Regions from separate parts of the Virgibacillus salarius genome, predicted to be linked through region 1. Evidence: riboswitches for the same ligand, from Rfam matches in the RefSeq annotation. Region 1 holds a riboswitch; the other holds the start of a gene.
What was found. A riboswitch is a leader RNA that binds a small molecule or an ion and turns the genes downstream of it on or off. The one in region 1 is predicted to bind preQ1.
Positions count from the first base shown of each region.

Region 1 (11,357 bases):
ATGCTCATAGAATTTTTTAGAGTAAATATTAGAAATCGTATTTTCCTGTCCATCAATAAAATGTACTTCCAAGTTTTGATAAGTTTTATTAAATGGTAAGCTACTTGTGCTAGCATGTACTTGATTAAATTGTTCCTTAATAACAGGACTAGGCATAATACGGAAATGGAGTCGGTTTACATCATCTGGTAGTTTGATAACGTGTACTTGATTCGTAAGCTGTTTATAACCGTTATACCAAAAAGTCAAGCCCTTCACGTTTGTATTATGAAGGTTTGCAAGCAATGTTTTCCCTATTTTACCCTCATATGCTTCCGTTACTGCCTCGTGTGTAGGGAATGCATAGGGGAGATCAAGGATACCCCATTTGGGAAATAGCTCACTTACCTTAGCTGTTGCCGGGGCAATCATTTCAACATTCCCATTTTGGATGGCTTCCCACTCATTGGTGTCATTATATAGAGACCCATTTGCATAAATGTGGACTTTGATTCTTCCATTTGTTTTTGCTTCTACAAGTTGAGCAAACTTCCGGGCTGTTTGTCCCTTTGGTGTGTCAGTCGCAACAACATGACTAAACCGAATGATGATTTGTTCACGTAATCCCTCTTGTTCATCATCATAATCATCTGTTCCACGAATTGTCTCGAAGTCAATTCCAATTACGACAGCGGAAACAAGTCCTGTTATAATAAATGTTAGAATTATAAAAAAGTTTCGCAAATAATTACCTCCATGAACTAAATAGAGAAAGTTCAGTGTGTGGTCATTCATCCCGCATATAACCGCAGTAAGCTCCCGCTTCAAGTAATAAAGAGAAACCAATAAGGGCGATGGATCGACTGCCGGTAAATGTCCGATTGGTTCGGGCCTCCATGGAAGTAGGTCACAAAGGCGTTGCCACAGGAAGTGGCGAATGAAGCCTTTGTACGTATTTGTTTTAGTAAAAACGGACGGAAGTTTTACTTTATCCCGCATATAACTGGCAGTAAGATACCCACTTCAAGCAATAAAGAGAAACCAAAATGGGAAGTGTGGAACAACTGCCAGTAAATGTCCGATTGGTTCACCTAACCATCCGTGGGGATAAACAAAACCCCCCCACGGATGGAAGTTTCACTTTATTTTATCATAATATTCTATCAATCATTAAACTTAAGGAGAAGTGGGGAATGGTAAGTCTTCGTAAAATGCCAATTAGACTAAAGATTATGATTCTATCTTTTGGGATTGTTCTATTTACGCTCTTAATTGGTGGCATTATGCTTATCGGCAATCTTTTTCAAGGAAAAGAAGAAGGGCTTGGTGAGCGTGGACTTATGACAGGGAGGATCGTGGCGAACTTACCAGAAATAAAGGATTCAATTGTAAAAGCACGAGGCTGGAAAACAATCAATCCAATTGTTGAGCGAATACGTACGATTAATCAAGTTGATTACATTGTTGTTTTAAATATGAACCGTATCAGATTCTCCCATCCAATCGAAAAACAGCTCGGAACGGTATCGTCAGGGAAGGATGAAGGGGCTGCTTTTGCTGAGCATAGTTATGTTTCAAAAGCGAAGGGGGAACAAGGAACTGCTATCCGTTCTTTTGTTCCAATTGTTAATGATAGTTTTGAACAAATAGGAGTAGTGCTTGTCGGAAATATGCTCCCATCATTTTGGAACATACTTTTATCTATACGAGTAGAAATAATGATCATTGCTTTACTGACAATAGCCTTTGGAATCATTGGTTCTTATTTATTGGCAAGACATGTTAAAGAACAGACGTTTTGGATGGAGCCATATGAGATAGCGAGGGTGCTAAAAGAGAGAACAACAGTTTTTCAAGCAATGCATGAAGGCGTTATTGCTGTAGATCGTGATGAGCGGTTAGTTGTTTTTAATGAAAAGGCAAAAGAGATTTTACATATTGAAATGGATGTTAATGATGCTCTCATGAGTACGGTCTTGAAAGACAAAGTAATGGTACAGCAATTAAGAGGGCAGACGGCAGCTTATAATGAAACATTGAGAGTTCATGAGAAGCTAATTATGTTAAATCGGATTCCAATAGAAATAGAAAACGAACGGATAGGCTGTGTGGTGGTTTTTCAAGATCGGACAGAAGTTACAAAGATGGCAGAGGAGTTAACAGGTGTAAAAGCTTTTGTCGATGCATTACGTGTTCAAAATCATGAACATATGAATAAGCTTCATACAATTGCAGGATTAATTCAGTTAGAAGAAAATGAGCGAGCGTTGGAATATGTTTTCCAAACGACACAGAAGCAGGCGTCCTTAACAAGGTTCATGATGCAACGAATTAAAAGTTATAGTATTGCAGGTTTGCTTATTAGCAAGATACGTAGAGGTGAAGAGCTAGGAATTGATGTTAGAGTGGACGGTCAAACGTCAATAAAAGCATTTCCAACTGTGTTTAACAATCATGATATGGTGCTCATACTAGGGAATTTAATTGAAAACGCAATTGACGCATGTGCTATATCAGAGATAAAGCAAAAAAGGATTAATATCACAATTTATCAAAATGAAACGGATTGTATGATAAAAATCATTGATAATGGAATTGGTATCGTTGATACGGATCGAATTTTTGAAAAGGGCTATACGACCAAAGGGAAATCCGGATCAGGAATTGGCCTATATTTAATACAGCAAATGATATCCAAGGCAGAAGGGACTATATCAGTTGATTCAGTATTACATCAGGGGACACAAATTATTATAACGATTCCAATGATGTTGAGAAAGGAAGGGTTCCGTGATAAGAGATTCAGAAGTGAAAGTATTGCTGATTGAGGACGACCCTATGGTACAAGAAGTCAATAAAAGAATGGTAGAAAGGGTAGAGGGCTTTCACGTTATTGCAATAGCCGAAAACGGGAAGCAAGGCTTGGAATTATGTCAATACAACAATCCCGATCTCGTTCTGCTGGATATCTATATGCCTGAACAAGATGGTATCGCAGCACTTAAAGCGTTAAGGGAGTTAGAGTTGGATTTGGAGGTGATTATCATTTCCGCAGCTAATGAAATGAATATGGTTCGTAATATGCTACATCACGGAGCTCTCGATTATATTATTAAACCATTCAAATTTGATCGTCTTGTTCTGGCACTGACTAAGTATAATCGTTATCGTCGCCAATTTAATGCAAGTGAAAAGGTAGATCAGCAAACGATTGATGTCTTAATGATGCAGAATGAACAGAATAGTAGACAAGGACATTTGCTGCCTAAAGGCTTAAATAAACAAACATTGAATCAAGTAATTGAATTTTTAGGCTCCCAGAATGAGCCTGCTTCAGCAGATAAAGCAGCTGAAAGTATAGGTATTGCACGGGTTACCGCAAGGAGATATTTGGATTACTTAGAGAAGATGGATCGCGTAGAGATTATCCTCCAGTATGGTGTGGTTGGTAGACCAGTTAATCGATACAAGCTTATTTAATGGCTATCTAAAAGACCAATATGAACAAAATGTACAATATGTTCATATTATTCTTAAAATAAAATGAAAGCGTTATCATATAGAAAAGGATTTTAAAGGAGGGTACTTGTTTTGAAAAAATACCTTGTGTTGATATGTATGTTTTCAATTATTATCGCTTTATCAGCTTGTGGAGAGGAAGAAGCAGCCGAACATTCGGAGGAAGTTAGTGGTGATGGTCAACCAATTGTTTTTGGGACTGGCGGTACTTCGGGAACGTACTACCCCATTGGCGGAGCATTAAAGCCTATTTTTGAAGAAAGTGATTATATTAATAATGTCACTGTCGAGTCTACTGGTGCTTCCGTAGCGAATATTCAGAATATGCAGGATGGGTTAAATCAGATGAGTATTATTATGAGTGATGTAGGTTACGATGCGCTTCAAGGAAAGGGACAGTTTGAAGGTAATCAAGTGGATGTGCAAGCAATGGCTGGTATGTATCAAAATGTTGTTCAAGTTGTCGCAACAGCGGACAGTGGAATCGAAGCAATCGAAGATTTGGAAGGAAAACGTGTTGGTGTTGGTAAAGTTGGTTCAGGAGTCGAGCAAAGCGCTAAAAAGGTATTAGAGGTACTTGGATTATCATACGATGATCTTTCCAAAGTAACGCATACTGGTTATGCGGATAGTGTACAGGAAATGAAAAACGGAAATTTAGATGCAGCATTCTTCACCTCTGGAGTACCGAATAGTAATATAACTGATTTAATGCAGCAAAACGAAGTAGCATTTGTAGAAATTAACGGTGAAATTGCAAAAAAACTAATGGAGGCGTATCCATTCTATAAAGAATTTACGATTCCAGCTAGAGATGAGGCGATGTATAACCTAGATCGAAAGGTAAATACGGTTGGTATTCAAAACATAATTACTGTTTCTCCAGAGCTTAGCGAAGATCTCGTATATGATTTGACGAAACGATATTACGATTATTTAGGAAGCGAAGAGGTATCTATAAGTGCATTAAAACAACTCGATCGGGATGACTTGGCCGAAGGTTTGGTAGTCCCAATCCATTCAGGTGCTAAAAAGTTTTATGAAGAACAGGGGATTTTAAAATAAGATGCTTCAATAAAAGGATGTCGCGACTTAAATGGATAGTGATAACGATTATAATGGTTGGGCTAGGTGTGTTGCTCGTACCAGTAAATGCAATACTTGTATCACAAGGAACAACCATCACCTATGCTTTTCTTCAAAATGATGATGTTTTTTCTTTACAGTGGATTCATTCTGTTGAAAAGGAAGCCTGGGTGGAAAACTTCATAGTTGATGATCAAATTATTTCATTAGATTCCACCAAATTTAAAACATTTGGTGCTGGAGTTCCTACATGGTCAGAGCATTCAACCGAAGTTCAAGATGGTTGGGTATATATGCAGATAGATAGAGTGATTGGTGCCGAGCTAGTGCTAAGGTCTTCGCTAATGAATGATTACCAGTTGATCTATCAAAAGAAAAGATACCCTTTGGAAGCAAGTAATATGGCTTATATAATAGAGGCTAAACAAGCGCCTCTCTTCTTCATTCTATGGACAACAGTAAAAGAAATGGTGGGATGATATATGAATGAAAAAGCAAATTTGGAGGGGTTTGAACGGGAAAGCAATGTACGTACACAATACCCATTAGTTATAGGCATCCTAATTACCGTGTTAGCAGCTGGATTAGGTTTGTTTCATCTTTATACGTCATATGCTGGTTCACTTGTAGATATCAAACAACGTAGTCTTCATTTATACACATTAATGGTGTTAGGTTTTTTATTATATCCTATAATGAAAAAAAGAAAGCACAACGGTATCCCCGTCTATGATTATCTGTTTGCGGGGATATCCCTCCTACTTGGTATTTATATGCTTGCATCTGCTAACCGAATTATTGAATCTGGTGGTCAAATTAACGATATAGATGTTTATGTCGGTATTGCTGTCCTTATTATATTATTTGAGATTACAAGAAGGGTGACGGGGTGGGGACTAACGTTACTCGCATTTGGATTTCTTGCTTATGGGTTTTACGTAAAGTTATCCATATATCCTGAGCTAACAGGTCCCATTATATTAAGTGTTTCGAAAGGAATTCTATCTCATTTAATCTACATCACAGAGGGAATCCTAGGGACAGCAATCGGAGTATCTGCTAGTTATATTATATTATTTATTATGTTTGGTGCATTTTTAAGTAAATCGGGAATGGGGCAGATGTTTAATGATCTGGCAATGGCGGTAGCTGGTCATACGAAGGGTGGACCAGCTAAGGTGGCTGTTCTGGCAAGCGGCTTTTTAGGTTCAATTAATGGTTCCGCTATCGCAAATGTAGTGACAACGGGTGCTTTTACGATTCCGTTAATGAAAAAAGTAGGATATCAGAAGAATTTTGCAGGGGCTGTCGAGTCTTCTGCTAGTGTTGGTGGGCAAATATTACCTCCAATAATGGGAGCAGCAGCCTTTATCATGGCTGAGAATCTAGGTATACCATATACAACAGTGATCTTAGCTGGAATTATTCCTGCATTATTATTTTATATTGGTATTTTACTCCAGGTCCATATTAGGGCTTCTAAGCTTGGTTTACGTGGATTAAATAAGAATGAGTTGCCAACTGTGAAGGAGGTATTAATCCAACGTGGTCATCTCCTGATTCCAATGGCTATCCTATTGTATTTGCTATTTACAGGGAAGACGCCATTCTACGCAGCGTTTTGGTCGATTGTATCAACGATTATTATTACAGGTACTGGAAGAATGTTACTTATCGGAATGGCAGTTTCTTTATTTCTTATATTTGAATCTCAGATAAGAGCACTCCTATCAGGGATAAGTATGCCGATGTTACGTGATAACTGGTTAGAGCTTGGGCTAATTGTCCTGATACCTTTAGTCATTAATCTTATACGTAAAAAGGCAAAGGTGAAAGCAGAGGAAATAGATGTTCGGGATTTTTTTGGGGCATTGGAAAAAGGTGTTCGTACAACCATTCCTGTGGCAGTTGCTTGTGGTGCGGTTGGCATTATTGTAGGTATAGCTTCTTTAACCGGTGTAGCGCTTGAGATTGCAAGCTCCATCGTAAGTGTCGGTGAAATGATTCAGAGTCCCCTTGTTCAGCTTTTAATCACAATAGCGTTAACGATGGTCGCGTCGATTATTTTAGGGATGGGATTACCAAGCATTCCAACCTATATTATTACAAGTACAATGGCAGCCCCAATATTACTACAATTACCATATTTTAGAGAATTAGCTGGAACAGATGAAACAGCTATTTTTGTTGCACATATGTTTGTGTTTTATTTTGGAATTTTTGCTAATATCACTCCGCCAGTTGCGTTAGCTGCCTTTGCAAGTTCAGGTATTAGCGGTGGTGATCCGATGCGTACAGGCATGCAAGCAATGAAACTAGCAATTGCTGGATTTATTGTACCATTTATGTTCGTCTTTTCTCGTGAAATGTTGATGATCGATGCTACGATTGGGAATCTACTACTTATTACGGTGACTTCACTAACAGGGGTTTTTCTTTTATCCGTAGCAGCTGAAGGCTTTTTGAAGGATGCACTTCCCTGGTATATCCGAGTGATGGCAACCTTAGGAGCATTGCTGCTCATCTATCCTGGTATTTGGACAGATATGGCAGGCATATTAGCTCTTATTTTAGTTCTATCCTCCAACTGGCGAAAAATAATAGAAAGAGAGAGAGAAAATCAGGTCGGTTAATAGAAATAAATGATAAAAAAGATGTTAATTATCCATGCAAAAGCATCGATATCAACATCTTTTTTAATAGTCTAGGAAATTATAAAATTAGCCGTGGATAAATAGGGGTGTGTTGAGACGCGTCCAGCTCCAGCATCCAGAAACGAGGCGACTCACGAATCGTATTACGATAAGTCATCATCGGCACATCGTAATTTCTTTATCTTAGTTGACTCGCCCCAGTCGCTACGTATCTAGTCGGGTGCTTATGCTTTTGTTATCCCACAAACAACTGGCAGTAATACCACCACTTATTGAAGTTTCATTTTATATTTACTCATGCTCACCATTTCGGTAAGCTTCATTTAAGCTTTTGTAATCCTATGATATAATAGATATTAGACTGATAAAGGAGGTGAATATAAGTGATGATAGAATTATTAAATGAAGTAGTTAATGATGTGTCGCCATTCTATCTATATATTAGTATATTACTTACGATTGTATCTACCTATCAATTCTTAACAATAGATGCGCGAAATATTATAGAAAATAATAATATTTTGACAAGGGAATATCATAATCTACGTGTACGGTTATTGCCAATGCAAGAATTATTTGGCGAATGTAGAGAGGTTATTGAATGGTTAATTAAAAAGACAAATCGAATAGCATCGCCTGATGATGATACAGACAACGAATCCTTCTCGTTCCAAGCAAATGAATTATCAAAACGAGGAGGACAACAATGGATCGTCAATTTATATTCACATTCCTTAAGAAATATAGTGTAATTAGTATTATTCTTGTAATCTTTTTAACGGGTTGCCAAGGTGATACTAGCGCTGCAGGTTTTTTTAGTTTTGAAAATCCCTTTTCGCAGCTTATCAAATATATTGCCATACTGTTTGGTGGCGACTATGGATTACCAATCATCGTTCTAACGTTGCTTATTCGTTTGCTTTTAATGCCATTATCTTTAAAACAAACGAAAAGTGCTGCAAAGACGAAAGAAAAGATGAGCGAAATGAAGCCTGACATGGATGCTATTACGGATAAGTATAAGGACAAAAAAGATGCAGAGTCGAAAGCAGAGATGCAAAAGGAAATGATGCAACTCTACCAGAAGCATCAATTTAACCCTTTAAGCTCATTGGGGTGTTTGCCGATGCTTATTCAATTTCCGATTATCATAGCGGTTTACTATGCGATTAGGAATTCGCCAGAAATTGCCGCACATTCATTTCTCTGGTTCGATTTAGGACAGGTTGATTTGATTCTACCATTTGTCGCAGCGGCTATTTACTTTATTCAATCGAGAGTATCGTTAACAGGGATGGACGAAAAACAGAGGAAGCAGATGGCGGTTATGTCGCTCTTATCGCCTGTTATGATAGGGTTTATTTCCTTTAATGCACCTGCTGCATTACCATTATATTGGACGGTTAGTGGACTGTTTTTAGTTCTTCAAACATTGTTAGCAAAAAGATTGTACTATCCGAAAATCCAACATTAAATAGCGTTGACATCCGAATGTATCCTATTTATAATTACTCGAGTGGAATGGATAGTAGAAAACATTCCGTGCGGGAGAGGTTCTTAGCTTTAACCCTCTATAAAAAACTAAGGACAAATGATGTAATAAAAAGTCATGTGCCTTAGGCCATGGCTTTTTGTTTGTCTAGAGAATTACAAAATTAGCCGATGTGGATAAATATGGGCGTGTTGAGCTCCAGCACCCAGAAACGAGGCTACTTCACGAATTGCCCTACGACAAGTCACCATCGGCTCGCAAAGCACACCGTGATTCCTTTATATCCGTTGACTCGCTCCGGTCGCTAGGTTTCAAATCGGCGCTTGCACTTGTTCGTTTTGGTGAATTATATTAAATGCTTTGTTTCTAAATGGAGTATTAAGTAGGTACGCACTTGTTTTAGCGAAAGAATATTTAAAAGGAGGCTTCGCGATGGCTAGTAGAAGTAATGATGAGTTAACTGGTGTAACACAGCTAGGAAGTCAAGGAACGATGTATGCTTTTGACTACACACCGGACGTACTGGAGGTTTTTGATAACAAGCACCCGGGTCGTGATTATTTTGTTAAATTTAATTGCCCTGAGTTTACCACGCTTTGTCCTAAAACAAATCAGCCTGACTTTGGGACGGTGTATATTAGCTATATACCAGATAAAAAAATGGTTGAGAGTAAGTCACTAAAGCTTTATTTGTTCAGTTTTCGTAATCATGGTGACTTCCATGAAGATAGTATAAATATTATTATGAATGACTTGATTGATTTAATGGCACCCCGTTATATTGAGGTCTGGGGAAAGTTTACACCGCGTGGAGGGATCTCCATAGATCCCTACTGTAATTATGGTAAAGCGGGTACTAAATTTGAGAAGATGGCAGATCAAAGACTAATGAATCATGATCTATACCCAGAAAATATAGATAATCGTTAAAAAGTAGAGGGTTAGGTTTAGGTCTCTTCCTTTATAATCTCGTTTGCAGCACAGACTACAGATTTACAACGTAGTGAAGATTAGGACGTGCTGGCATATTAATGGACAAGGAAGAGGAGTTTTATGTTTATCTATCTTAATGCGTTATTTGTTGGGCTTTTATTACTATCAAATATATTAGCTGTTAAACTGTTTCAAATAGGAGAATTTATTTTGCCTGGGGCTGCGATTGTATATGTCGTGACCTATTTGCTTACAGATGTGATTGGAGAAGTATATGGAAAGAATACAGCTAGAAAAACGGTTCAGGCAGGATTTATAACCCAGTTGCTTGCGGTGTTTTTCATATTTATTGTTGTTCATTTACCTGCTGCACCAGCATTTGGTCTACAATCAGAATTCGAACAAATACTAGGTGGTAGCTTTCGTGTTATTGCAGCTAGCTTGCTCTCTTATATAGCAAGTCAACACCTTGATGTAAGTATTTTTCATCGTCTTCGTGCAAGCCATGGTGAGAAGAAGCTATGGATACGAAATAATGTCTCAACGATGACAAGTCAACTTATTGACACAAGTCTGTTTATAACCATCGCATTCTGGGGAATCGTGCCGCTACGAGTTCTATTAGGTATGATAGTCACCCAATATATATTTAAACTAATCATTGCAATAATAGATACGCCGTTTGCTTATTTGTTGGTTAAATGGGCGAGGAAGCTTGAGGCAAAATAATAAAGTAACTTTTAATTGTTTATAGGATTTTATTTATTGTAAAGATAATCAAAGATTTATAAACTGCCAATTCCATTGACTTTGCTGAAGAATGAAAGCAAAACATTAGATTAAAACCAGTTATATTGATAGGATCTCCTACTTCAGGTTCCTATCTTTATGGCCGGTTTTTAATTTTCATGAATATATGAAAGGAAGGGTTGCGTATGCATCATTAAGTAGGCAACTTTATAAAAAAGAGATTCGTATAAGGTAATAATTCTGAATAATTAGTTAATATAATGGTGATGTAATTACAAATTGAGGAGGGGAAATGGATGGATGAATCGGATAAGCTATTAAAGATTCTTGGTAATAAAGATGTGCTTGCACTTGCTTTTGGAGCAATGATTGGCTGGGGATGGGTCGTTACGTCTGGATTATGGATTACAGAAGCTGGCTCCATGGGAGCGATGCTAGCCTTTGCTATTGGAGGGCTACTTGTTGTCTTAGTTGGATTAACTTATGCCGAGTTGTCCTCAGCGCTGCCATTGGTTGGAGGAGAGCATGTATATACGTATAAGGCAATGGGCAGAGTAGCATCGTTTATTGCTACATGGGCCATTATTCTTGGTTATGTGTCTGTTGTCGCATTTGAAGCTGTTGCATTTCCTACAGTTTTCGAGTATGTCATACCTGGTTACAGCCAGGGGTACTTATATACGATAGCTGGCTGGGATGTAACAGTAACCTGGGCAGGTATAGGAATTCTTGGTTCGTTATTGATTGCTTGGATTAATTATCGAGGTATTAAGCTAACAACAGTTATTTCCTTTATATTAACATTAGTAATTTTAATAGCAGGTCTTATGTTAATAACAGGTAGCACATTTGGCGGGAATATAGCAAATATGAAGCCGTTAGTTGAAACTGGTGTAGCAGGTTTATTAACAGTTATCATTATGACACCATTTATGTTTGTTGGA
Region 1 covers NZ_BAAACY010000143.1:6,189-17,545, forward strand. Annotated here, with positions in the region: gene ABDZ84_RS17410 (DctP family TRAP transporter solute-binding subunit) at 1-723, opposite strand, end outside; gene ABDZ84_RS17415 (ATP-binding protein) at 1,173-2,807, shown strand; gene ABDZ84_RS17420 (response regulator) at 2,818-3,459, shown strand; gene ABDZ84_RS17425 (TAXI family TRAP transporter solute-binding subunit) at 3,571-4,563, shown strand; gene ABDZ84_RS17430 (DUF1850 domain-containing protein) at 4,581-5,063, shown strand; gene ABDZ84_RS17435 (TRAP transporter permease) at 5,067-7,217, shown strand; gene ABDZ84_RS17440 (hypothetical protein) at 7,622-7,990, shown strand; gene yidC (membrane protein insertase YidC) at 7,945-8,712, shown strand; PreQ1 riboswitch class I at 8,783-8,829, shown strand; gene queF (preQ(1) synthase) at 9,163-9,660, shown strand; gene ABDZ84_RS17455 (queuosine precursor transporter) at 9,784-10,392, shown strand; gene ABDZ84_RS17460 (APC family permease) at 10,710-11,357, shown strand, end outside.

Region 2 (19,173 bases), on a different contig from region 1:
AATTATAAAATCTAACGTTTGATAATTGGTTTTCATCCCTGAGCTAGGAGGCTTTGGTGATAACGTTAGATCATCAATTTTAGTAAACCACGATTGCCATCTACTTCCCTGTGTCTCAATAGCAACTTTTATTTGTTCGTGATGGAGTAAATCAATCAAGCGACTCAATTGGCTAAGTAACGCTGGGTTGCCACCTGAAATCGTTACATGGCCGAATTGATCTCCACCCTTTTGATATAAGGTTTGCATTATTTCCTCTGCTTCCATCATTTTAATGAGATGTTTCTCTGATCCGTCCCATGTAAATGTTGAATCACACCATGAACAGGAATAATCGCAACCAGCAGTTCGTATAAACATGGTCTTTCTTCCAATAACCATTCCTTCCCCTTGAATGGTCGGTCCAAATATTTCAATTACTGGTATTTTCATCTATATTCTCCTTTGGACGATAAACACAATAACTAGAAGGCGTTTCCCGTAAATACACTTGGATACAACGCGGAGAATGCGAAAAACCATCTAAATATTCCTGTACTAATTCATAAATCGTCCGAGCAACAATTTCTGTTGTTGGAAAGGTATTAGGACACACATTTGAAAAAGCAATATCTTCATTCATAACACCGTGATCAAAGCGTTTATGAATCAAATCCTTTATTTCTTTAAAATCAACTAAAAATCCTGTGTGGTTAAGCGTTTCACCAACAATCGTAATATTTGTAAAATATGTATGTCCGTGCATGGACTGACATCTCCCAGTGTCTTGATGTGGAATATAATGTGCTGCTGCAAAATGAAAGTCTTTGTTAATTTCATAGGAATAGTTATGATGTGGAACAGGATAGATTTGTTGTATCATTTTGCTTGCTCCCTCTTCCGATTAGTTTCATATTTTTCTAACCCATTTTTTCTTAATTTACATGCCGGACATTCCCCACATCCACTGCCTTTGATTCCGTTATAGCAGGTCAACGTATTATTTTTCACAAATGAAAAAGCCGCTAGCTGGTCACTTAACTCCCACACCCCTGCTTTATCCAACCACATAAGCGGTGTATGCAAAACAAATTGTTCATCCATTGCTAAATTTATTGTTACATTCAGTGATTTAATAAAAATATCCCGACAATCTGGGTAACCACTAAAATCCGTTTCACAGACACCAGTTACTAAATGTTTGGCATCTATTTGCTTAGCTAAAATTGCTGCGAACGATAAAAACATAAGGTTTCTTCCAGGGACAAAGGTAGATGGTAGCTCTCCCTCATTTTCTGTTATCTCGATATCTTTTCGAGTTAACGCATTTGGTGCTAACTGATTTAACAAACTCATATCCAACAGATGATGTGTAACTTCCAAGTGTTCACAAATATTTCTCGCAACTTGTAATTCTTCGATATGGCGCTGACCATATTGAAATGTTACTGCTTCTACATGTTCAAACTTTCTCAGCGCCCAAAACAAACAAGTAGTACTGTCCTGGCCTCCACTGAATACAACTATCGCTTTTTGGTCGTTCATCGACGCTTCTCCTCCTCGACAAAGAAGAGTGTTCGTTAACTAGCATTTCCCATCAAAAAAACAACACTAAGAAGGGTGTTGTTTTGGTCTCCTTAGTTTTTTATAGAGGGATGGAATTGCGAACCTCTCCTGTATTTTTACAGATTTCTTAATTAAGTTGCAGCTCTAGTTTACCATTCATAAACTAATTATGAAAGATACTTCTTTCTTTCACTATAAATGTAGCTTGAATAGGTTCATTACTATTTGTATAAGTCACAGAAGTTCGGCTATAAAGCAATGCCCACTTCTGAAGAATTTAGAGCTTTTAATTTTCCGTAAGCAATGATCGGTTATTTTCAACGAAGGGATATATGTATAGCAATACTTTTGCATTTTAGAAGATCTTTAATATATTTTATTTCATTAAGCTAGGTAATATCGTTACTATTTGCGGAAATACGATTAACAATACGATGCAAATGATCATCCCAATGATCATAGGCACAGCTCCTCGGAAAATTGTCTGTACTGGAATATTAGTCGCGACTCCTTTAATAACAAAGATACTAATTCCTAACGGGGGTGTTAATGATCCTATATTGATTGCCATCACCATAATAATTCCAAACCAGACACCATCAAATCCAAGTTCCATAATAATCGGATAAATAATTGGAAGCGTTAAAACGATTAAGGATAAGCCTTCGATAAAACATCCTAATATAAATAATACAATTAATATTAAGATCAGAATTACATATGCGTTAAGTTCTAACCCACTCACAAAGGAAGTAAGCTTCACAGGTAGTCTGCTAATTGTGAGAAACTGACTAAATAATGTAGCTCCGATAAGTATTAAAAAGATATAGGCAGTTAACCGTAACGATTCATTAAATGATTGCTTTAGTTTATTCCAGTCAAGTCTTCTAGATAAAAAAGCGAAAATAATTGCACCCATTGCTCCTACACCCGCAGCTTCGGTTGGTGTAAAAACACCTAAGTAGATTCCACCAATACTAATTAAGAATAAGCCTAAAAATGGCCAAACATTTTTTAATGTAAGTAATTTCTCACGAATTGTTGCTTGTTCAGATCTCGCAGGTGCTAATGTTGAATTACGCCGAACAAGAATTGCAATAATAATCATAAAGATAATGACCTGAATGACACCAGGAATAATACCTGCTATTAATAATGCCCCAATTGCTTCCCTTGTTTGAATTCCATATAAAATTAAGATCACACTTGGCGGAATTAATATTCCAAGTGTACCACCTGCTGCTACACAAGCTGTCGATAGACTCGGTTGATATTTAAATTTTTCCATTTCAGGAAGTGAAATTTTAGAAACGGTTGCAGTTGTCGCATTAAGTGAACCAGAAATGGAAGAAAAAATGGCTGCAGTACCAATGGTGGCCATTGCTAATCCTCCCCGAAGATGACCAACCCAACTGTCTACAGCTTTGTATAAATCCTTTCCCAATCCCGTGTATGAAAGAATCATGCCCATCAAAATAAATAATGGAATAACACTTAACGAATAGGAACTCGCCGTGTCAAATGGAGTCCTACCGAGCTGAGCAAATGCCACATCCCAACCTCTTATTAATGTTGTACCTGTCAAGCCTACAAATAAAAGAGAAATACCTACGGGAACCTTTAGTAATAACAAGACAATCAATGCAATAATACTAATAAAACCGATTATTTCAGGACTCATTTGAATGAACCACCTTTTGCAAATAATGAATAGCATGCAGAAATGCGGTTAGCGCGAATAACATTGTCCCTATAACTGCTAACATGGCGATCGGAAAAAGTGGAATACGTAAATCACCTGTTACCGTATGAGCGTAAAAGAGACGAATTGCATATTCACAGGTACTCCATGCTACAAGTAGCATTAAACCCGTGATTAACAAATTAATGACAGATTCAAATATCCACTGTATACGAGTTGAGAATCGCTCAATTACAAAGTCAATTGTAATATGTCCCTCTCTGACATGTGTGTAAGCTAGGCTTAAGAAGATGACAAGTGATAGACCTAGCTCCGTAAAGTCGACCGTACCCGTGATAGGAGCTTTAAGAATCCATCTACTGAGTACATCTAATGTAATCAAGATCGCCATCAATAATAGAATGACTTGAGCAATATAATGAATGACTCTACTTAATTGCTTCATTATGCTGTCCATCTAATCACCTTCTTTCTACTTCTTTAGCTCCGCTTTTAATTGAAATGCTCGATCATAAATATGTTGACCGGGATAGCCCCTATTTTCCATGTCATTTATCCATGCTTGAACAATTGGGTCCAATGCCTTTCTCCATGGAATTAATTGCTCCTCTGTTAAATCAATTACCTCTGCTCCATTTTCTTTTGCTAATTTCCTTCCTGTCTGACCGTCTACATCAAAAACACTTCCACTTTCTATAGACGCTTCTATTCCTGTAGCTTCATTTATGACCTGTTTTTCCGAATCTGTAAAACGATAATATGCTTCCTTATTCATTACCGAAAAGAAAGGAGTTGCAGAGAAGTTGCCAATTGTGATATAAGCCGCTATTTCATGTAGACGATAATTATAAAGCGCTTCCAAAGGAACCATCGCTCCATCGATAACACCTCGCTCTAGTGACTCATAAACATCTCCCATTGGCATAGATACAGGTACAGCTCCTAATGCTTCCAAAATATCATTAGCTAACGGAGATGGAGATCGAACACGTAAACCTTTTACATCTTCAGGTGATTCAATACGGTGATTTTTCGTAATTAACTGAGCAGGTTCTGCGGTAAATAAAAATAATGGTATCGTATCAGCATGCTCCTCCTGAATACTTGGAAATTCTTCATAGAGATTTGCTATTATTTCCGAACCATGGACAGCTGTTTCCGCCAAAAAAGGTAGTTCCATAACAGACATCAATGGAAACCTCCCAGGAGAATATCCATGAACGCTTAATGCAATATCTGCTTCTCCCGTAACAGCCATATCATATTGTGATCCTGCCACTCCCAATGCATTGGAGGGATATAATTCATAGGTTATGTCTCCATCTGTCTTTTTTTCTATTTCATTACCTATACCTTGTAACACCTGAGTCTGAACCGGATGACTCCCGGGTAAAAAATGAGAAATAATTAAATTATGTTGTGATCCAGTGGAAGCTATTCCTTCAGAACAAGCTGTTAGTAAAAGCAATACAATAATCCCAATAAAATATCCAAGCTTATCAAACATCATTTTCCCTCCAAGGAATAAATTCAGCCATCATCCTTTTGATAACGCTTCCATTTGGTATACAAAACTATATATAAGATCATATATAATGTCAATTGTGAATTATCAGAATTTTTTCTCTTTCGATTAGAAACGTAACGACTGGCGAGGCAACGGAGATAAGGAATCACGGTGTGCTTACGAACCGATGATGACTTATTGTAGAGCAATTCATGAAGTCACCTCGTTTCTGAGCGCTGAACCTGGACCCGGCTTGACACGCCCATATTTATCGACATGGGCTAATTTTTTAATTTCCTAGACTATGTAAAAGGAGCTGTCTGTATTCGTCAGCTCCCTACTTACATAACAGGAATATGAGCCTTTTTTACAAGCACGGTTTTCATCTTGTGAACAAGTACATACTCCACCTTATCTGTTCCCATAAGCATTGCCATCGTGTATAATTACCAGCAAAAAAATCGATCCAATAACACCTTGCATATTATATAAAGGCATCTCCATGGATTTGGTTACGTTGATGTTTAAATGCTTCCTTTGTATTTAATTTATGCATACGAGCTACCTTTTCAACCGTTTCAAAATCAGCTTTTCTACGAAGTAAATCTATGAGTTGTTGATGCTCTTGAATAGAAGCAAAAGCACGTTTAGGATGAAATGCAGAACCTGTTCTCCGTATTGAGTCTAACTTTCTCCAAGATTTGCGAATTTCCTCAACCAAAAATCTATTTTCACAATGGGTATAGATTAAATCATGAAACTGCCGATTTAATCTTCCGAAAGCCTGAAAATCAAATGCTTCAATAGCCTCTTTCATTTGTTGATTTTTCGTTGATAACTCCGTTATTTTCTCTTCTGAGAAGCCCTGTTGGTTACTCAATGCAGTCGCATATCCTTCCATAACTGCTAATACGGAAATCGTATCTAAATACTCGTTTTTATCAATTGGCGTAACTACCGGTCCAATATTGTTCTGATAATCAATTAATCCCTCTGCTTCTAATTGCCGTACAGCTTCTCGTATTGGAATTGCACTTGTAGATAGTTCTTTTACTAATTGATTAATGACAATGCGTTGACCAGGTGCATAGTACCCTTCAATAATTCTTGATTTCATATAATCATAAGCTTTTTGTTTTTTAGTAATTGTTTTATTTTCCATAGTGGATTAATCATATACTATATTATATATGATGTCAAAATGGTTACATACCTCCTCTTCAACAGGTTACCCTTTAGGATAACATCAATTGGTGGCAGGCCTTTCCCAGCTATTTGGCATAAATATTTGATCGCTTTGTGCTAGTAACTATTTTGAACTTTCTCCAATACTATTTTTTATAGCGCTGATGAATATTATTTAATTTATACGTAGGAGAGATAAATTCATAGATTTCCATAGATAATGCAAGATAACGATCTTTATAGATCGTAGAAAAATGCTGTTCGATGGCACGAAACAAATCATCACCTAATCGCTTTTTTTCTTCTTCCGTTCGTCCTTTTCCTATTTTTAACGTAGCATGTACAAAAGCGTCATCTTGAGTACCATCAGCGACAAGATAATCACTCAATTCAATAGCTCTGGAACGAAGTCCACCAATCGGAATGATATCTTGATGGTTAAGTAGTGTGGTATTTATTGTTTTCAATAATTTTGGGATACTCGCCGCTTTTAAATTATCTGTGTATTCAATGATTACATGTGGCACAAGCTCTTCTCCTTTCGCCATATTAATTAGATAGAAAGGCTTCCTCCCCAACTATTGTATTGACAAGACGACCGATTTCTTCTATCTCGGTTACTACTTCATCTCCTACTGCTGTATCTATGGAGCCCTTTGGGGTGCCGGTTAAAATAATGTCTCCTGGGAACAGGGTCATAAATCCACTTAAGTATTCAATTAACTCTGGAATTCCTAAAAGCATATCAGCAGTTGATCCTTCTTGTGTTTTTTCTCCATTGACGTATGTACGCAATGCTAAATTCATAGGATCCTTCACATCGGCTTTATCTACATACCATGGTCCTATTGGTGTACAACCGTCACGATTTTTCACTCTTAAGTTTGGCCGGTAATAATTCTCTAAGTAATCACGTAACGCGTAATCATTTGCAATTGTGTATCCTTTAACATAATCATATGCAACTTCTTTTCTTATCTGTTTCGCTTCCTTGCCAATGACGACCGCTAATTCACATTCATAATGCATAAATGCAACATCACTTGGACGCATGGTGCTGGCTTTGTGACCAATTAGTGTATTTGGACCTTTAAAGAATACAAGTGGGTCTTTTTGAGTTGGAGAAAACGATAATTCCTTCGCATGATCGGCATAATTCAAACCTAATGTAAAAATTGTATTTGGCTTAACTGGAGGCAGCCACACTGCCTGATCTTCGCTTACCATTCTTCCATCATTTAGTTGGATACCATCCTCTGCAACAACTGCTTCATGGACAAGTCCCTGATAAGCAATTCGTGCATGCTTCATGCTCTCCCTCCTACTAGTGCTTCTTCGGTAGTTATCGTATTTTCTAATATACCTATCTTGTTAATTTCAATCTGTACAACATCATTTATTCTGGCAACAGGTGGGTCTTCTGGTATGCCAACTAATAGCACATCACCTTTTGCTAATGTCATAAACGCGGTCACATCAGCAATTAGTTTCTCAACGGAACGAATAAGATTTTTCGTATTATTTTCTTGTTTCAACACACCATTAATCCTTACTCGAATCTGTAAATCATTAGGGCTATCTACAGAGTCACGTGTTACAACCCAGGGTCCAATTGGACAAAAACCATCGCGAGCCTTTTCTTTAATAGCTGGTCGATAAACACTATCATGTGGAATAGTAACATCATTTACAATCGTATATCCTTCTACGTACGATAATGCTTCGACTTCATTAACCTTGGTTGCTGATTTACCTATTACAACACCTAAGGCTGCACCCATCTCTAGTTCTGAAATGTCCTCAGGTAGGACAATCATCGATCCTGCAGAAGCAAATGTATTGACAGGTTTAATATATAAAATCGGTGCTTTGGGAGGGGCTAGATATGGTGTTTCATACATAGCCTTTTCTAGTTGTTTGTATTCGCCCTGATAGTTTAATAACGTACCGTAAACTGTTCCAGACACAGGGATATCATACGAAACCTCCTCTTGCTTATACGATGTTCCAGCAATTTCGATTTTCCCATTTTCAACATCGACCTTGGCTTCCCTATAATGCTGTATACCTGACATCTTTAAGCGAACGGTTTTCATGATTCATCATCCTTTTTTCTGAGCTATATACCAAGCTTAAGCAATACCCAATCCTGTTACAAAAGATTATTGCTTAAGCTCGAAGTACTATGAAAAAATATACCCATAAGCCTCATTGCCCATTGACTAGCTTACTTTTGCTCTTATGTTGTTCTCCTTAAGTGGGCTGTAAAAGTTTCCCGTATTCAACCAAGGTTTCACGAATTTCGTTTTGAAGCGATTTTGAAGGTAAATCCATCGGCAGTCGTAATACGGGTTCGATTTTCCCCATCATCCCTAAAGCTGTCTTTACTGGTGCAGGGTTTGTATCTTTAAATAGGACATCATTTAATTTCATTAATTCAAAATGCAAGTCTTGTGCACGCTTCACATCCCCCATTGTCCATGCATCATGCATCTCCGCTACCTTTGCTGGTTCTACATTAGCTGTTGCACTGATTGATCCTGCACCACCAATAGTCAACATCGGATAACAAAGTAATTCAATACCTGAATATAATAGGAAGTCTCTACCACAACGAAGCATTACTCTGTTCACATGTTCAAAATCCTTATTTGATTCTTTAACACCCACAATATTTGGACAATCCTCATTTAATTTAGCTAATGTTTCTACTTCCATATTTAATGCAGTGCGACCCGGAATATTATATACAATAATTGGTATATCCACCGAATCTGCTACCGTCTTGAAATGCTTATATAATGCTTGCTGATTCGGTTTATTATAATATGGAACAATAACCATGGCTGCATCTGCACCAATTTCTTGTGCCTTTCTTGTTAAATACATGGTTTCATCGTGGTTCGTTGAGCCAGTACCTGGTGCAAATGGTAATCGACCATTAATTGTTTTCTTCGCGTTATCCATTACTTTGACCCGTTCTTCAATGGTCAGTGAACTTGGTTCCCCTGATGTACCTGTAACAGAAATCGCATGTGTACCATTGTTCAACTGATATTCAATCAGTTCCGATTGTTTATCGTAATCAATTGAAAAATCAGCTTTGAACGGTGTAATAACTGGAGTGATTGACCCCCTTAAACGCTGCTTTATTTCCTCATATGTCTTGGTCATTTTGCTCATCCTTTCTTTTCATTAAACGATTTGAATTAACCTATAGTACAAATTGCGGTTTTCTTTTTTTCAATTTCGGTTCATGTAGCGGCAATTTTCTCTCAGTTTGTACATCCAAAACTCTAGACGCTTCTTCAAACCAGCTGTCCGGCGCTTCATGTCCCCAAAATGTTTGTCGCATTGGATCATCTAAATCCCACTTAATTGGTTTGAAGTCGGGGTCACTCGTTAAATAATCTCCATTATATAATTCAATTCGATGACCATCTGGATCTCTTAGGTACAAGAAGAAGGCATTGGATAATCCATGACGACCTGGCCCACGTTCAATATTTGGTCCATACCCCATAGCCGCAAGCACATCACAACCATCTATTAAACTCATTGGGTCTTTTAGCCAAAAACCAATGTGATGTAGCCGTGGTCCTTGCCCATTCATGAATGCAACATCATGAACGGATGGCTTACGATGTAGCCAAGCAGCCCATATTTTATCTTCTTCTCCAACGGTATATTCTGAACACATAAATCCAAGTTGGTTGATATAAAAGTCATATGCTTGCTCCACATTTGGTACCATACAGTTAAAATGATCAATCCGCTGTACTTTCGCACCTTTATACAGGTCATAGCGTTGTAATAGGCGGTCAACCGTCTCCATTTCTGCGTAAAATTCTAATGGTAAACCAGAAATATCTTGAACTCGTAATGCACGCCCAAGTGCTCGTTGTGTCCCTTTTTCTAACCACTTCGCATCATTGCCTTGGCTAAGAAAGAATTTCTCCAGTTCATCGAGATCTTTTTCAGAGGTAACTTTATAGCTTATTGCTTCCACAGCAGCCTCCGGTTTCTTTCTTAACCAGAGGCTGTGATGATTGTGTTCTTCCAGCCCGCGGAAAAAAATATTCTCATCATCCGCTTCTGACTCGATAAATCCGAGCGCTTCATAAAAAGCTTTAGACTTTTTTAAATCGGTTACGTGTAAAATGGCACGACCTGAACGAATAATATCAAAGTTCATGCTGGCATTCCCCTCCCCATATAAAATCATGACAGCTATTACTTTCCAAATTGCGGAATAGGATGATCCTTTAAAGCAACATGGATAATTTGTGTTTCCGTATAGAATTCAAAGGCATAATGTCCACCTTCACGACCAATTCCACTGTGCTTTGATCCTCCAAATGGTGTTCTTAAATCACGTACATTCTGTGAATTCACCCATAACATACCAGAATCAATCGCTTGAGCAACACGATGCCCCCGTTGTATATCCTGTGTCCAAACGTAACCAGCTAAGCCGTAGCGAACATCGTTAGCTAAGTCAATAACTTCTTGTTCATCTGTAAATGTCATTGCAGCAATAACTGGTCCAAATATTTCTTCCTGTATCACACGCATTTGATTAGTTGCATTCAGAATAAGGGTTGGCGCAACGTAATTACCTTTGCTGTCTGGAACATTTCCACTAATTACTTCGCATCCTTCTTTTTTAGCAATTTCAAGATAATTCCTGACATTAGCATAATGATTTTTATGAATAAGTGGACCAACCTGTGTATCTGCTTCTAACGGATCTCCTACTTTTATCTTGTTTATACGTTGTTTTAACTTATGAATAAACTCATCAGCTATATGTTCATGCACATACAAGCGCGAATTCGCCGTACAGCGCTCTCCATTAAACGAGAATATCCCCCATGTACATGCATCAAGTGCACGTTCAACATCAGCATCGTCAAAAACAATAATTGGTGATTTTCCACCTAACTCCATAGAAAAGCTCTTCAAAGCGTCCGCACCATTTTTTAAGATTTCTGAGCCAGTAGTCGTCTCTCCAGTAAATGAAATCAACTCAACATCGGGATGTGCTACAAGGGAAGCACCTGCTGTTTCTCCATAGCCGTGAACTACATTAAATACGCCTTTAGGAAGTCCTGCCTTGTCTATGATTTCTGCCAATCGATTAGCAGTCAATGGAGACCACTCCGCCGGCTTTAAGATAACGGTATTCCCAGTAGCCAATGCTGGTGCTATTTTCCATGTTTCTAACATAAATGGTGCATTCCATGGTGTAATTAACCCAGCAATACCAATTGGTTTATGAATGGTATAATTTAAAAATTCATCATCCACTTGATATGCTTCTCCTACCATACGCGTAGAAACCATTTCAGCATAAAAACGGAAATTATAGGCTGCTCTACTCACCATTTTCTTGGTTTGACTTATTGGTAAACCAGTATCAAATGATTCTAGAGGGGCTATCTCTTCAATATGCTCATCAATAAGATCTGCAATTTTGTAGACATATGCAAGCCGATCTTTTACTTTTAAGTTGCCCCATTCTCCGTTAAAGGCAGCTCTTGCTGCCTGTACAGCTTTCTTAATATCAGCTTGATCACCTGATGCAACCTTGTTTATGGTTTCATTTGTATATGGACTTATATTTTCAAATGTGTGCTGACTTTCGGCTTCAACGAATTCTCCATTGATATAGAGCTTGATATCTTTTGTTTGCTGTTTCATTTTCAAATGCTGATCAGCTACTTGATTAGCCATGTGATTTCCACTCCTTTGAATATAATATATTAAATCATATATAATAATTTCGATCGTTAACTATACATATTCAACGGGTTCATGTTTTCCGTATTTTCCACCGAAGAATGTTAACGGATTTCCATCTGTTACATTCATATCGATCACTTTACCAATAAACAATGTATGATCTCCAACTTTTACGCTACGATCTAAATCACATACTATGGAGGCTAGAGCGTTTTGGATTACCGGAACTTGTTGTATATAATCAAATTCTATTTCCTCGTCAGCATTTGCTTGACCAGCAAAGTGCATGGAAATATCCTGCTGCTTATCAGACAGAAAACTAACAGCAAATTTCTCAGACTGGTTTATTTTATTTAACATATTAGCTCGATTGTCAATGGAAACCGTTATCAATTGAGGATCTAGTGAAACAGACATAAACGCATTCGCTGTCATGCCATGATGATTATCTCCCGATTTTGTTGTAATTACCGTAACTCCAGTGGCAAATCTCCCCATTGCATTACGAAACTCTCTGTTTTCCATGCTAATTCTCCTCCTTTATTGTAAGATGGAAACTGACTCTACGGAAATCATGGAAATTACTTAGAACATCTATCTTGGTAGTCTTACTCATAACGCATTCGATTTTACTACCACCAACCATTGGCTATCACCGTTATATTGCAATATACCACTTGAGAACCTTATAGCTTCCTTCATGTGGCTGCCTGTTGGCTTAAGTAAATTACAATTTATAACTGTATTAGAGAAAGTAATTTTCATTTAATAATGAACACCGAGCCAATTTCTAGGCTCAATGTATTACCATCAATTTTATTTGGCTTTTATAATAAAATATCGCTACATTTCTGATATAAAAAATGAAAATTTTATAATTTCACTTGCCCCATGTGCTGACTACTTAAAAAGTCCCGAACTTGGGCTTTATACACTTCTTTATCATATTTATCAAAATACGCCATGCCCATTTTAATTGGATCGCCAAAAAAGTAGTATTCATAATGCGTTTGGCGACTACCAAATGCACTCATTGTCAAATCCCAAGCTAAACGAAAAATCTGTACGCGCTCATAACCTTCAACGTTTTTTCCTTGCATAGCACGATGAAGAATTGGACCAATTTCTTCATTTTCGAAATCAGCATATGTTGGTATTCCCATCATGCCTGATGCCCCTAAAATCCTTAGTATTTCAGCCATTCTCGGATAAACACGAGGAAACCAATTTCTAGCAGCATCTAAAGCTTGGAAATTAGGTGTCATCATCCCCCACCTATCCAATTTAGCGCTATGCTCAGCTCGAAATAGATGAGATTTCATTGTTTCTAAGGTAAGCATGATTTCTGTGCCTTTATCTTTTACGTGCTGGAATCCATCAATGCCAATCGAATCCATTAGTGTAAGAACAACCCCAAGCAGGAATTCAGTTTTAGCGATATCCTTGACAATCACTTGATGTGTCATATGCACAACTGCATTCGTCTCAGAAAATGCCCGATTACATATGGATGAATTTTCTAAAACGAAGATTCGGTCCCACGGTACAAGTACATGATCAAATGCGACAATGGTATCCCCTTCTTCAAATTTAGAACTGAGTGGATGATCATATTGATTCTTTCCATAGTCAAACGACTCACGACTCAAATACTTTAGTCCTGGTGTGTTATTCGGAATTGCAAAAGCTAACGAATAAGGATCGTCTAATTCACCTGATTTTTTAACTGTAGATGGAAATACTAGAATTTCATCCGTAATACCACCTTGCGTTGCTAAAAGGCGAATCCCATCAACTACGACACCTTCATCATTTTTTTCTACTACATGAAGAGCGACATTTGCATCTTTCTGCTCAGCCTGAATCTTTGCACGATTCACCTGTGGGTGAATTAATGTATGGGTCAAACTAATGTCTTTTTCCCTTGCAAAAGTAGCAAAGTTCCTTGCGTTTTCAGCAAACATTGGGTCACCCTCGGCATAGAATTCACTTGCTGCTCCCATTGCCATAACATCAGCATTTAAATAATCAGGAGATCTTCCCATTAACCCTTTCGTAAAACTTTGCCATTCCATAATTGCCTCACGTCGCTCGATTAGTTCATCAATGGTGGTTGGTACCATAAATGTCTTCCCTACTTGGTCTCCTGTAGTAGGAGAAGTGTAAAGCATTTTTTTTGGTTTTTCATATTGAATATCATATAGTCTTGCCATGGACTGAACTGCATTTTTAAATACCGGATGCTCTGTTACATCTTCAACACGTTCTCCATGAATATACACATTATTATTCGCTTGCTTTAAACGATCGATATATTGTTTTCCTGATTTTGCTGGCATATACTTTCCTCCTATACTTTATTGTTGTAAGCGGTATCATTTCGGTCCAATGCACAAACTTTTTTTCTGAATAATACCTTTAATTAGAATAATAGCACGATTATTTCTATATTAATAATATCTATTTCATTAGTAATCTATATATATAATATATATTTGTTTTAAAAGATATTGTTTTTGTACATCAAATCATATATAATCCAATGAAAGTAAGCGTTACCAACTAAAAAAGGATGAATAGCTCAATGGAAATAAGACATTTACGGTATTTTCAAGCTATAGCTAATGAAGGGCAAATTACCCGAGCAGCTAATAAATTACATATGGCCCAGCCACCACTAAGTCAAAGCTTGAAGTCATTAGAAGAAGAACTAGGAGTTAAATTATTGGAACGTAACGGGCGTAAAATGGAATTAACAGATGCAGGAACAGTACTCTATAATAAAATTAACGAATTGTTCGATACATTAGAAGAAACAATTACAGAGGTAAAAGAAACTGGGACGGGTACGAAGGGAAGTATTTCGCTCGGTTGTGTGAAAACTTGCTTCTCTCACATACCAAGGCAAATAAAGCTATTTCAGGAAAAATACCCTCACGTACACTTTTATTTAAAAGAAGGAGATTCCTATTCGCTTGCTGAACAACTAAGTAATCGAGATATTGACATTGCCATTATTCGTTTACCATTAGAGATGCAAGCCTTTAATTCCCTTTCCCTTCCGGATGAAAAATATATCGTAGTAATGCCAGAACAATGGTGCGAATCTTCCATGATAGCTACTACAATGAGACAACTAAGCACATTTCCATTGTTACTATTACACAGAATTAGCGGCATTGGACAATATGAATTAATCCTTGATCAATTTGAAAGTTTTAATCTACACCCTAAAATAGTCTGTGAATGTCCAGATGTAGACATGATTCTCCAACTTGTTAGTGAGGAGGTTGGAGCAACAATTGTTCCTGAGTCGACACTATCTGGACATCAATTACGTGGGCTAAAAACATTAACAATAGAAGATAATACAATCATTTCTCAGTCATCTCTTATTTGGTTAAAGGACCGTTACCTTTCTAAAAGTACAAGGCGATTTATTGAATTATTTCAATCCGAAAAGCTTGAGAAAGAAACTATCTTCGAATGACCGATTGGATGATACGCATAAGATTTGTCAGTTTCAACCATTTAAATCATTCCTCCAGGATGAATCGCATACATTTTACCATCTAATGCAAAGGAAGCTTTACCTGTTTCTTCTGATACAACAAGTACAACTGCGTCACTAATTTCAGATAATCCTAATGCAGCCCTATGTCGTGTTCCCATTTTTTTATCACCTGCTACCTGTTGAGAGAGAGGAAGAACATTTCCCGCAGAGATTATGGTATTCCCTTTAATTAGGACAGCGCCATCATGAAGTGGGCTTCCAGGGTAAAATATGGATTCCAATAAGGCATAACTAAGATTTGCACCAACTGGAATCCCAGAATGTAGGAATGTTTCCAACATATCATTTCGTTCAACAACCATGAGTGCCCCGTGTTTACGCTCGGAAAAATGTTGTATGGCTGTTGATAAGGCTTGATAGCGATCAGTGTATGAGGATAAGTATGAATTTAAATAATACGAAGCAGCTGTCTTTTGTAAATCATGAAACGTATGATGGATATGCTCAAACTCATTTAATATACAGCAGTCTTTTCTTTCAATTGTATCAAGCACATGATTAATATCAGATGTAATTTGTGTTAAATATTTGCTTAAATGGTTCTGCATTTCATCAGATAGCCCTAGATTAACATTATCCATTTTACACACCTCTATCTTTTTTATCGGTTCTACTTACTTTTTCCCTTTAAAAGAAAGGTATACGGACATCTATTGTTTTATATTATTTATTGAAGTATATATCGTTAATTAACATCCCCAAGATAAACGGGAGGCTTTACTTCAGCCATATATTCAATTAAATAGGGACGAAGTGCTTTTGGATATAGCCGATAGTTCTCAATGCTTGAAATAGGTAGCCAAGCTACATCAATTTGACCATCATCAGGAAGAACGCCATTCATTACTTGGCTTCTATCTCCCTCTAAACTAGCAATAAACATATATTCGATTTGATGCGTATCCCCATCATATGTGCCATGTTCATGATTTTTTCCGATATATTCACGTATGCACAATAATTCACCAATTTCTACAACTGCACTTATCTCTTCTAATACTTCTCTTTTTAAGGCCTGATGTAAATTTTCACCTTTATTTTGCCCACCTCCAGGCAACAAATAATAATAGCCATCTCTATCTTGCTTCATTATTGTTAAAATTTCACCCTCATGAATAATAATTGCTTTGGCAGAATTTCTAATCCCCATAACTTTCCCTCCTACGCTTTTTTACGCTTGTATTCTCATGTGCAAAGTTATTGATTAATTAACTTAGAGTAATGAATCGTTTATCATTACATATAAAATTAATCTAATTAAACCTAGATGAATAATTAGTCTTTTTATACTTTTCAAAACTGTCTGTAACGTAAGGCAGTGTATTATTCATGCGGAAAAATTACTCATCCTCTATGCTAATCTATTAATAAGGGAGCTCTATTTCTTAACATAGACTCCCTCTTGTTGAGATCACTTTGACTGGAGCTTCTGCTGGAGCAGACGTAATTCCTGATTTAGTTCAGCTAACATAACTTCCATTCCCTCTTTTTTAGTCAAATCTGTTGACAGATAAATTGGTTTGCCATATATAATTTTCGGTTTCACACGCGTCAACAGATCTTTAAAATTATTTGGCCCACTATAAGCCACCGGAATAATTGGAACATTCGCATGTCCTGCAATCGTAACTGCACCTCTTTTTAAAGGAACTTCCTCACTCGTTCTCGTACCACTTGGAAAAATCCCCACAACCTTTCCCTCAGATAGTAAACGTCTGGGAATTTTAATGGTACTCGGACCAGGATTTTCTCTATCAACTGGAAATGCGTGGAGCCCCTCCATCAACCATTTTAAAAATCGAGTTTGAAAGAGCTCTTTTTTTGCCATATAATGGATTTTTGTTGGCAGAACAGATACTCCGAGCCATAATATATCAACCCAACCTGTATGCGTACAAGCTATAACATAGCCACCTGATGTCGGTACATTTTGCTTTTCGTATACACTCAATCTTCCAAACAAACGTAATATTATTTTTAAAGCATGTGCTGCGAAATAATACATATCCTGAAACCCCTTCACTTTATAAATAGATTGATTTATTCTTACGACTTCATTCTAACATAAAGTATTAATACCTGATACTAATATTGTATAAAGCTCAACAATTTTTTTAAGCTTCTCTCAATAATATTCGTTCTCATTGCTAAGAAGATAGTAATCGGTTACGATAATCTTATGCTGCATAAGGTATAGCTAATATTATCCTTCCATTATTTGCAGTTGAACGACGCTGGTTCTTACAGGAATGGAGCAAAATTATCTTTTTCTTCCTGTGAGAGCGGAATAAAGGTGATAAGATGAATGAAAGAAAGCGACAAGTTTTAGTTACTGCACAACAACTTTTCATCGAGAAAGGGTTCTCTGCTACTTCCATACAAGATATTTTAGAGGAATCAAACATTTCAAAGGGAACATTTTATAACTATTTTTCCTCGAAGAATGAATGTCTAATAGCAATATTAGAATATGTTAATGAGGAGACATTTGTTAGGCGAAGAGAAATTCTTATTGGACAAAACCTTTCTGATAAAAAAGTTCTTGCAGAACAAATAGCAATTCGTATGCACATTAATCGCGAACAGAATCTATTTCTTCTGTTTGAAGCTATTTTCCATTCCGGTGACGATGAACTAAGAGATTTTGTCAAAAAAAATCATTTAGCCGAATTATTTTGGCTAAGAGATAGACTAATTGATGTATATGGCAAAGCATCTGCTCCCTATGCACTTGATTGTGCAGTCCTTCTACTTGGCATGATGCAACATATTATTCATATTTGGACTGCCTCATCAAAGAATTTAAGTGATATTACTGAGCTTGTAGCCTATGTGATTAGAAGAATAGATGCGATTGTACCACAATTGATACATTCAAAAGACCTGCTTTTAGATGACGATGTACGAAGCACATTAGCGAGAAACATAGGTGATAAGAAAGGATCCAAAGACCAACTTTTAACTCAATTAAATGGCTTCCACCAAAAACTTGATACGAATACTACATCAAGCGGTCTGGAGTACTTGCTATTTCTACTTGAAGAATTAAAAAAAGATGATCCTAGATATTTCCTGATCGAGACAATTTCGCACTCATTTAAAGAAGTATTTAAAACAACGCCCCATGAAGTAGAGGCCAGAGAAATAGCCTTCAAGCTATGGAATTTTGTAGATTCTACAAACACAAAAGAATAAGATGATCTGTAACTAGGAGCAAGCTCGATAGATTGAGATTGCTCCTTTTTGTTTTCTAAATATAGATTATCCAATTCAGACTGCCTTTTCACGTTTGACTTTCACATGTTCTCTATACTTTCTCATAAAATAAAACAATTGAAATAATTAATTCTACTACTAAACAGAACATATATTTTGTTGTACAATGTAATAGTCTTTTTTTCTATAATCTCGTATAGGATGGAGGGAGTACTACTAAATGAATGGTACAGCACATGCAACAATTGGAGCAGCAACAGGATTTATTATAGCAAACAACCTTCAATCTACTCCTTCTCAAACACTTTTACTAATCGGGATCGGTACCGTATCAGGTTTACTTCCTGATCTTGATATCGATGGTAAATTAAGAGGAAAGATAACCTTATCTCATAAGATGTTTCGAGCGGTTGCACAATTAATTGGTGTTTTGCTTATTTGCTATAGTTTCTATGAAGGAGCAAATAATGAAAGGTACATTGGGATGGGAATCGGTTTAGCACTGTTGGCATTATCTTCATCGATCAAGCAAAAGCATATGCTAACCATTACCGGGATTGGTATACTAGCGGGTGGACTATCCTTACAGGAAATGTGGTTACTATTGCTAGGAATCTATATTCTTATTGCTTCCTTTGTAGCACACCGTACATATACGCATTCTATCTTGGGGGTTATTTTCTTTGGGTTTATTGCTGC
Region 2 covers NZ_BAAACY010000110.1:7,047-26,219, forward strand. Annotated here, with positions in the region: gene queE (7-carboxy-7-deazaguanine synthase QueE) at 1-432, opposite strand, end outside; gene queD (6-carboxytetrahydropterin synthase QueD) at 413-862, opposite strand; gene queC (7-cyano-7-deazaguanine synthase QueC) at 859-1,524, opposite strand; PreQ1 riboswitch class I at 1,611-1,657, opposite strand; gene ABDZ84_RS14270 (TRAP transporter large permease) at 1,922-3,226, opposite strand; gene ABDZ84_RS14275 (TRAP transporter small permease) at 3,216-3,704, opposite strand; gene ABDZ84_RS14280 (TRAP transporter substrate-binding protein) at 3,720-4,754, opposite strand; gene ABDZ84_RS14285 (GntR family transcriptional regulator) at 5,239-5,916, opposite strand; gene ABDZ84_RS14290 (5-carboxymethyl-2-hydroxymuconate Delta-isomerase) at 6,086-6,466, opposite strand; gene ABDZ84_RS14295 (fumarylacetoacetate hydrolase family protein) at 6,489-7,250, opposite strand; gene ABDZ84_RS14300 (fumarylacetoacetate hydrolase family protein) at 7,247-8,035, opposite strand; gene hpaI (2,4-dihydroxyhept-2-ene-1,7-dioic acid aldolase) at 8,193-9,113, opposite strand; gene hpaD (3,4-dihydroxyphenylacetate 2,3-dioxygenase) at 9,154-10,134, opposite strand; gene hpaE (5-carboxymethyl-2-hydroxymuconate semialdehyde dehydrogenase) at 10,173-11,675, opposite strand; gene ABDZ84_RS14320 (flavin reductase family protein) at 11,736-12,209, opposite strand; gene hpaB (4-hydroxyphenylacetate 3-monooxygenase, oxygenase component) at 12,557-14,023, opposite strand; gene ABDZ84_RS14330 (LysR family transcriptional regulator) at 14,269-15,174, shown strand; gene cdaS (sporulation-specific diadenylate cyclase CdaS) at 15,216-15,839, opposite strand; gene ABDZ84_RS14340 (NUDIX domain-containing protein) at 15,944-16,408, opposite strand; gene ABDZ84_RS14345 (lysophospholipid acyltransferase family protein) at 16,670-17,263, opposite strand; gene ABDZ84_RS14350 (TetR/AcrR family transcriptional regulator) at 17,560-18,453, shown strand; gene ABDZ84_RS14355 (metal-dependent hydrolase) at 18,695-19,173, shown strand, end outside.
Region 2: another riboswitch for preQ1. It lies ahead of queC (7-cyano-7-deazaguanine synthase QueC); the one in region 1 lies ahead of queF (preQ(1) synthase).